One region of the Caloramator mitchellensis genome, then DNA from elsewhere that is predicted to be linked to it. Evidence: a T-box and tRNA genes for the amino acid it is inferred to sense, from the RefSeq annotation. Region 1 holds a T-box; the other holds one or more tRNA genes.

Region 1 (4,216 bases):
AGATGAAGGATATCCCATCAAGGCATCAGATAAAGGACCCATTGTCTGATATAAAAGAAGGATTAAAATATATAAAAAAGACCCCAAAACTTTTATATACAATTATATCACTTGTTATAATTCCAACATTTTGCATGAATTTTAATGTATTGATTCCTATATACACAAAGGATTATCTAATGATGCAGGAAAAGGCCTATGGGATGCTATTATCGTCATTAGGTCTTGGGGCATTAATAGGGGCCATATTTGTAGCTGTAAGGGCAAGCAAGGAAAAGGCGCTGTATTTTCAGCTTATGGGGTCATTTGGACTTTCTGCATTCTTAATCATACTTGGACTTTTAAAGAACTATAATTTATCTATATTGAATTTGGTAGTTCTTGGACTTTTTATGATATCGTTTAATACAACTTCAAACAGCATATTGCAGTTTAATTCACCCGATGAAATGAGGGGTAGAATTATGAGCGTTTATTCTCTTGTTTTTGGAGGTTTAACACCAATCGGAAGTTTATACGCAGGAACTTTGGCAAAATATGCTGGTGCAAATAACGCATTTATAATAAGTGGAATAATTGGATTTATAGGTTTTTTTGTTCTTTTTAAAAGAAGAAGGGAGCTTGTTTAAATTGGAAAGATTTATAAAAACTCCTAACCTGCCTCAAGGAAATGTTTCACTTGCAGCAGTCGACGGCAGAATTAACAGCGAAATAGAAAAACAATTTAATAAATTAAATATTAGGCTTATAAAAACAGAGAAAATAGATACATATGATGCAATTTCCTATCATCCTGATATAATGCTTCATCATATTGGAGAGGATAAAATAGTTGTGCCTCCAAACATCCCAAATAAACTTTACTATGAACTTGAAAAGGAAGGATTCAAGTTAATAATAGGCAAAAAAGCTGTTGGATACCAATATCCTGATGATGTAGCCTATAACGTAGCAAGAATAGGAAAATGGGCAGTCTGTAATAAAAGATTTACTGATGAAATACTTTTGGATGAACTTGTAAAAAGTGAAATCGATATAATCGATGTTAAACAAGGATATTCAAAATGTTCCATCGCTATAATTGCACAAAATTCTGTAATTACTTCTGATAAAGGAATTGCAAAAAAAATGGTTCAAAATTTATTAGATGTCTTATTGATTCAAGCGGGGTTTATAGAACTTAAGGGGTTAAATCATGGGTTTATTGGAGGAGCATGTGGATTTGTTTCACAAGACAAATTAGCATTTTATGGCAATTTAAGATTCCATCCCGATGAAAGCAATATCAGAAGGTTTATGTCAAAATACGGTATTTATTGTTTGGAACTGTCCGAAACTAACCTGATTGATTATGGAACTATTATCCCTCTGAAGGAATATTCTATATTGAAGTAAAAATTCCCTGTATATGTTGCGCTATGCCACATATACTAAACTTGAAGGGAGTGATAATAGTGCTTCTCTTATCAATTGGATTTGCCGATGAAAGTAGCAACATTAACGATAAATTTAATGAGCTGTGCACATATTTAAGAAACAACGAAATAAACATTGCCATGGTGGAAAACGATATTGCGGAATATCATTATATAAAATTGTTATTAAAGGACAGTGAAAAGGATATTAAGAATTTTGATAATTATAGAGATTTGTTTTTAAGTTATGCAACCGATATTATTTATGAATATATATCAAAAAATTATGAAATGAAGATACTAGAAAAGCTTATAAGGCAAAATTATGGTTATTTTTCTCCTGAAGAGATGGAGGATATAAAGCAAAAATGCGGTTCATATATAATGGGAACAGGTATTCTACCTGTTAACGATGTCATAACAAGTATGAAACATAGAAACGAAATCTACAAAAAAATAGAGGACTACCTGCAGGAGAGCAATGAGATTATAATAGATGGATTTGTTAAGTTTAGGTTGAAAAATTTAGAGGATGACATTAGTGAGATACTCGATAGGATGATTGAAGAATACATGGTGGAAAGGGAATACGATGAATTTATAAAGCTGCTTAGGTATTTTGTTGAAATACAGGAGAGCAAATACGATGTTCTTAACATATATATAAATCAAAATGGGGACTATACCTTAAAAGACGGCAACTCATTAAATATCACGCGTGAATTGTTTGCGGATTTTGAAGTCTTTAATGAAAACAATGATACAACCGTTGATGACATACTTTTGAGCATTATTGTTACTTGTGCCCCAAGGCAGCTCATAATTCACTCGGTTGAAAACTGCAGAAACAAGGAAATAATTGAGACGATTAAAAATATATTTTTGGAGCGAACTATATTCTGCGATACCTGTGAGGATTGCAAAATAATAAGGTCTGGACAGATAGTTTGATATTGACAATTTTAGATTTTAGTTGTAGAATTATTCAAAAGGTAAAAGCGTTGATGGGGAAGAGTAGGTCTTGATGTGTTATCAGAGAGGGAGACTCACCGGCTGAAAGGTTTCCTTAGCATTAGAGATTGAAAACCACCCCGAAGCTCCGTCCGGAAATCAATCGAGAGTATGGATTGGCGTTTGCCGCGTTAAGGCATCAAGTTGGGTTTATACCAATTTGGGTGGAACCGCGGAAGATAGGCCTTTCGTCCCATTAGGGATGAAGGGCTTTTTTGTCGTATATAAACAGTTAGATACTTTAGAAGGAGGTTGTAATTATGATTAATGTTACTTTAAAGGATGGCAAGGTGTTAGAATTTGAAGCACCAGTTAAAGCAGAAGACGTAGCTAAAAAGATAAGCATGGGACTTTACAAAAATGCCCTTGCAGCTAAAATCGATGGAGAGGTTAAGGAACTTTTCACAGTAATCGATAAGGACTGCAGCCTTGAGATATTGACCTTTGAGGATGAAGGTGGTAGAGAATCATTAAGACACACTGCATCCCATATTTTAGCGCAGGCAGTAAAAAGGCTTTTCCCGGATGTTAAACTTGCTATAGGTCCTGCTATCGATAATGGATTCTACTACGATTTTGATGCAGATTTTCCAATAACTCCTGAAATACTTGAGAAGATTGAAAAGGAGATGGAAAAGATAGTTAAGGAAGATTTAGAAATTGAACGTTTTGAACTTCCAAGGGACGCTGCTATTAAATTCATGCAGGAGAGGGACGAAAACTACAAGGTTGAGCTTATAGGGGATATCCCTGAAGGGGAAAACATTTCATTCTATAAGCAGGGTGAATTTGTCGACCTATGTGCAGGCCCTCATGTTGCTTCAACTGGCAAGGTTAAGGCGATAAAGCTTTTATCAGTTGCCGGTGCATACTGGAGAGGAAACGAAAAGAACAAGATGCTTCAAAGAGTTTATGGAACAGCTTTTTCTAAAAAGAGTGAACTTGAAGAATATCTAAACCTATTAGAAGAAGCTAAAAAGAGAGACCACAGAAAAATAGGCAAGGAACTTGAATTGTTTGCAATAATGGAGGAGGGTCCGGGTTTCCCATTCTTCCTTCCAAAGGGAATGGTTATAAGAAACGAACTTGAAAACTTCTGGAGAGAAGAACACGTTAAAAGGGGCTACAAGGAAGTTAAAACTCCTATAATACTTAACGAAGCATTATGGCACCGCTCAGGGCACTGGGACCACTATAAGGAAAACATGTATTTTACAAAGATAGATGAACAGGATTTTGCAGTAAAGCCTATGAACTGCCCGGGTGGAATATTAGTATATAAGAACACAATGCACAGCTACAGAGAACTTCCATTAAGGCTTGGAGAACTTGGACTTGTTCACAGACACGAAATATCAGGAGCTCTCCATGGACTTATGAGGGTTAGATGCTTTACTCAGGACGATGCCCATATATTCATGCTTCCATCACAAATAAAGGACGAAGTTTTGGGAGTTATAAACTTTATCGACTATGTCTATAAATTATTCGGATTTGAATACCACGTAGAGCTATCAACTAGACCTGAAAACTCGATGGGAAGCGATGAGGATTGGGAACACGCAACAAACTCACTTATTGAGGCTCTAAACTCAGCCGGACTAAACTATAAGGTTAACGAAGGCGACGGTGCATTCTATGGTCCAAAGATAGACTTCCACCTGAAGGATTGCCTAGGAAGAACATGGCAGTGCGGAACAATCCAGCTTGATTTCCAAATGCCAGAAAGATTTGACCTACACTATATAGGTGAAGATGGAGAAAAGCACAGACCAGTAATGATTCACAGG
Region 2 (4,216 bases), on a different contig from region 1:
TGGCCTTAACTTTTCTTAAAGTTATAGCTCTTTCGATGTCGCTTCCGTTCTGGTCAACTCCAATTTTAACTCTTAAAACTACATTTGAAGTAAGTTGTAATGCACTAACTGCCATTCTCTCACCCCCTTTCACCATATAAATAGGGGGTAGAAAATAATATTACACATTTAAATTGTTGCAGATGTAAAAAAATTGAGAACCGTCCCTAAAAAAAAATAAGCCGCCTCATATGAGGCAGCTTATTTACATTTCAGCTACTGCTTTTTTGATTTCTTCAACTTTGTCTAATCTTTCCCATGGAAGGTCAAGGTCTGTTCTTCCAAAGTGGCCATATGCTGCAACTTGTCTGTAGATTGGTCTTCTTAAGTTAAGATTCTTTATTATTGCAGCTGGTCTTAAGTCGAATACCTTGTTTACTATGTCAACAATCTTATCATCAGGAAGTTTTCCTGTTCCAAATGTTTCAACTTCTATTGAAACTGGTCTTGCAACACCTATAGCGTATGCAATTTCAATTTCAAGTTTTTCTGCTAGTCCTGCTGCTACAAGGTTTTTAGCAACCCATCTTGCTGCATAAGCTGCTGAACGGTCAACCTTTGTTGGGTCCTTTCCTGAGAAGGCGCCACCGCCGTGTCTTCCGTATCCGCCGTATGTGTCAACTATTATCTTTCTTCCAGTTAAACCTGAGTCTCCGTGTGGTCCTCCAACAACAAATCTTCCTGTTGGGTTTATTAAGTATCTTGTGTTTTCATCTAAAAGATTAGCAGGAACAACCTTTCTTATAACATGTTCAATCATGTCTCTTTCGATTTGTTCCCTTGTAACCTCTGGGCTATGTTGTGTTGAAATAACTATAGTGTCAACTCTAACTGGCTTATCATCATGGTATTCAACAGTTACTTGAGTTTTTCCATCTGGTCTTAAGTAATCAACTGTTCCATTCTTCCTAACTTCTGAAAGTCTTCTTGATAGTTTGTGTGCAAGTGCAATAGGAAGTGGCATAAATTCTGGTGTTTCAGTGCAAGCAAATCCAAACATCATGCCTTGGTCTCCAGCACCTATTGCTTCAATAGCATCCATCTCTCCCTTTTTTGCTTCTAGAGCCTTATCAACACCCATAGCTATATCAGGTGATTGTTCATCTATAGCTGTTAAAACTGCACATGTGTCAGCATCGAATCCATATTTAGCTCTTGTATATCCTATTTCTTCTACTGTCTTTCTAACTATTTTTGGAATGTCTACATAACATTTAGTTGAGATTTCTCCCATAACTAAAACCATACCTGTTGTAACGGCTGTTTCACAAGCAACTCTTGCCTCTGGGTCTTCTGCTAAAATAGCATCAAGAACTGCGTCTGAAATCTGGTCGCAAATCTTATCTGGATGTCCTTCTGTAACTGATTCTGATGTAAATAATCTTTTTACCATTTTGAAACCTCCTTCTTTATGTTATTGTTTATATAAAGGTAACTGTTGTTACCGGATTAATATAAGTTTACATTATTATATTTCTCTAAAATCGATATGTATATTACTTTTTTACATTAAAAAAACCCCTTCTGACAAGAAGAGGCACAATTTCTATCCTCATCTCCCAGAATGTAATCATTCTGCAGGAATTGGCACCTTGCATTATGCAGGTTGCCGGGTTTCATTGGGCCCGTCCCTCCACCTCTCTGGATAAGTTTTACTTATCATATTCTGTTTTCTTGACAATAAAAGATAATAGCACAATAGTATGTCGATGTCAATACAAATTTACAAAATAAAAAAGACGCAATTTGCGTCTTTTTGGTGGAGCGGGGTGGATTCGAACCACCGAAGGCGTCTGCCAACAGATTTACAGTCTGCCCCCTTTGGCCACTCGGGAACCACTCCATGTGGAGCCGGCTATAGGACTTGAACCTACAACCTACTGATTACAAGTCAGTTGCTCTACCGGTTGAGCTAAGCCGGCGTATATGGTGGGCACAATAGGGCTCGAACCTATGACCCTCTGCTTGTAAGGCAGATGCTCTCCCAGCTGAGCTATGCGCCCATATACTTTATTTTGTTTTCTCTCATCGCTCACCAGCGACATTATTAAGTATACATAAATCTACTCAATATTTCAACCATCGTATTTGTCGTTTATAAGAGATTATCTCTTTATTATCCGTCTATTCTGCATTATTCTCTAAATAGCTACTGATATCAAAATTATTTTATTAAATGTTTTAGCAGTTTAATATAATTTTATAGATTCTCTCAGCCTTATTTGTTATTATATCTTATATTAGTATTTCACTATACAAAATAATTTATAACAATTCTAATGGATAATATTTAATGCTTGGAGGATGAGCCCTATGCAAAAACTTTTGAGCAAACTCAGAAAATCCATCCAGGACTTTAATATGATACAGGATGGTGACAGGATTGCGGTTGGTCTCTCTGGTGGTAAGGATAGCAATCTTTTATTATACGCATTAAAGCAATACCAAAGATTTAGTCCTCAACCTTTTGAGCTTTGCGCTATAACAATAGATATGGGTTTAAAGGAATTAGACCTTACCCCTCTAATCGAATTTACTAAAAAAATTGATGTTCCCCACTATGTTGTAAAAACAAGTATAGCTGAAATAATATTTGATATTAGAAAAGAAAAAAATCCATGTTCCCTTTGCGCAAAAATGAGACGTGGAGCTCTGCATGATGCAGCAAAAAATTTAGGCTGCAACAAAGTTGCGCTCGCCCACCACTTGAACGATGTTATTGAAACTTTTTTAATGTCGATGTTCTTTGAGGGGAGACTTAGCACATTTTCACCAGTAACTCACCTTGAAAAAAAGGATATTTATTTAATAAGACCTCTTGTTTATGTATATGAAAAGGATATAAGAAGTTTAGTTAAAAAGAACAATCTGCCTGTAATCAAAAACCCTTGTCCTGCTAATGGTAATACCCAAAGACAAAACATGAAGGAATTGATTTGGAAACTTGAAAAACAAATTCCAGGAATCAAAGACAATATATTAGGCGCAATAACTAACTTGCAGCAGTTAAATGTCTGGGATAAAGATGCTATAAGAAAGATTTGCGATAATAAAAAAATATGACTGTTGCAAAACTCTGCAACAGTTCTTTATGAAAATAAAAAGCACAATTACTTAAACTTTAAATTTACATCATAATAATTGTCAAAAATAAATTTTGCTTCATCATCATAGTTATGCATCTCGTCATCCAGAGTATATAATGTAGCTTGGGAATAATTAGGTCTCAATGTATACATAGCAACAAGAGTCATAAAGGTGACGATTAAAACTAATATCATTTCAAAATATTTCTTCATTTAACCACCCCTTTCAATATCATTTATATTTTTTCATGTATTTCCAAAAATTATTCAAAAAAGTAATAAAAGCATCCCCTACCTTGTATATATGAATTAAAGGGGGTGGTTTATTGTCAGCAAAAAACTTCGAAATTGTCGGACTTGTTGTAAATTATATGGATAATAATGCAAAGGAAAGGCTTTCGGACTACATTTCAAAGTTTATTAAAGAGAAAACACTTATAGTTTGTATAGGAACAGACAAATGCATTGGTGATAGCCTCGGTCCATTGGTAGGAACATTTTTAAAGGAATCTTGCTGCCCTATTCCAGTAATAGGCACACTAGAATCTCCCGCACATGCTGTTAATCTCGAAGATGTGATATTAGATATATCATTTGATTATTTTGACTACTTTATAATAGCTATAGATGCTTGTTTAGGTTTTGATGACACAATTGGGGACATACAAGTAAAATTAGGCCCAGTTCATCCAGGAAAAGGAGTTGGGAAAATACTTCCATCGATTGGAGACATCTCAATCGTTGGAGTTGTAGATTCAATAGATAATCCAGATAGTTATATGTTAAAAAACATAAGGTTACATTTCATTTGGGAAATGGCAAAAATTATTGCCGAAAGCATAATTTTGAGCATAAATAAAAAGGCATGACTTCATGCCTTTTTTCTTCTTTTTATTGAGCTATCTTCCAAAACATCTATGTAATCTAATGAGACGCCTGTCCCCTTTGCAACACATGAAATAGCATCTTCTGCAACTTTAACAGGCACTTTCGTTCTCTCCTCTATAAATTTATCAAGTCCCCAAAGAAGTGAACCTCCTCCAGTCATTAAAATTCCATTATCACTTATGTCAGCTGCAAGTTCCGGCGGT

The links. A T-box is a leader RNA that pairs with one kind of tRNA and senses whether it is charged. The one in region 1 lies ahead of thrS (threonine--tRNA ligase), so its partner is inferred to be a tRNA-Thr.
Region 2: it has a tRNA-Thr gene. The T-box ahead of thrS (threonine--tRNA ligase) is inferred to sense a tRNA for this amino acid. The anticodon was not compared.

The regions. Positions count from the first base shown of each region.
Region 1 covers NZ_LKHP01000003.1:30,183-34,398, forward strand. The annotation lists gene ABG79_RS03300 (MFS transporter) at 1-629, shown strand, start outside; gene ABG79_RS03305 (DUF6873 family GME fold protein) at 631-1,395, shown strand; gene ytxC (putative sporulation protein YtxC) at 1,455-2,366, shown strand; T-box leader at 2,408-2,625, shown strand; gene thrS (threonine--tRNA ligase) at 2,687-4,216, shown strand, end outside.
Region 2 covers NZ_LKHP01000002.1:216,805-221,020, forward strand. The annotation lists gene ABG79_RS02590 (DUF1659 domain-containing protein) at 1-115, opposite strand, end outside; gene metK (methionine adenosyltransferase) at 245-1,432, opposite strand; SAM riboswitch class I at 1,589-1,691, opposite strand; tRNA gene ABG79_RS02600 (tRNA-Tyr) at 1,797-1,882, opposite strand; tRNA gene ABG79_RS02605 (tRNA-Thr) at 1,886-1,961, opposite strand; tRNA gene ABG79_RS02610 (tRNA-Val) at 1,967-2,042, opposite strand; gene ABG79_RS02615 (tRNA 2-thiocytidine biosynthesis TtcA family protein) at 2,353-3,102, shown strand; gene ABG79_RS02620 (hypothetical protein) at 3,150-3,338, opposite strand; gene yyaC (spore protease YyaC) at 3,452-3,994, shown strand; gene mreB (rod shape-determining protein) at 3,997-4,216, opposite strand, start outside.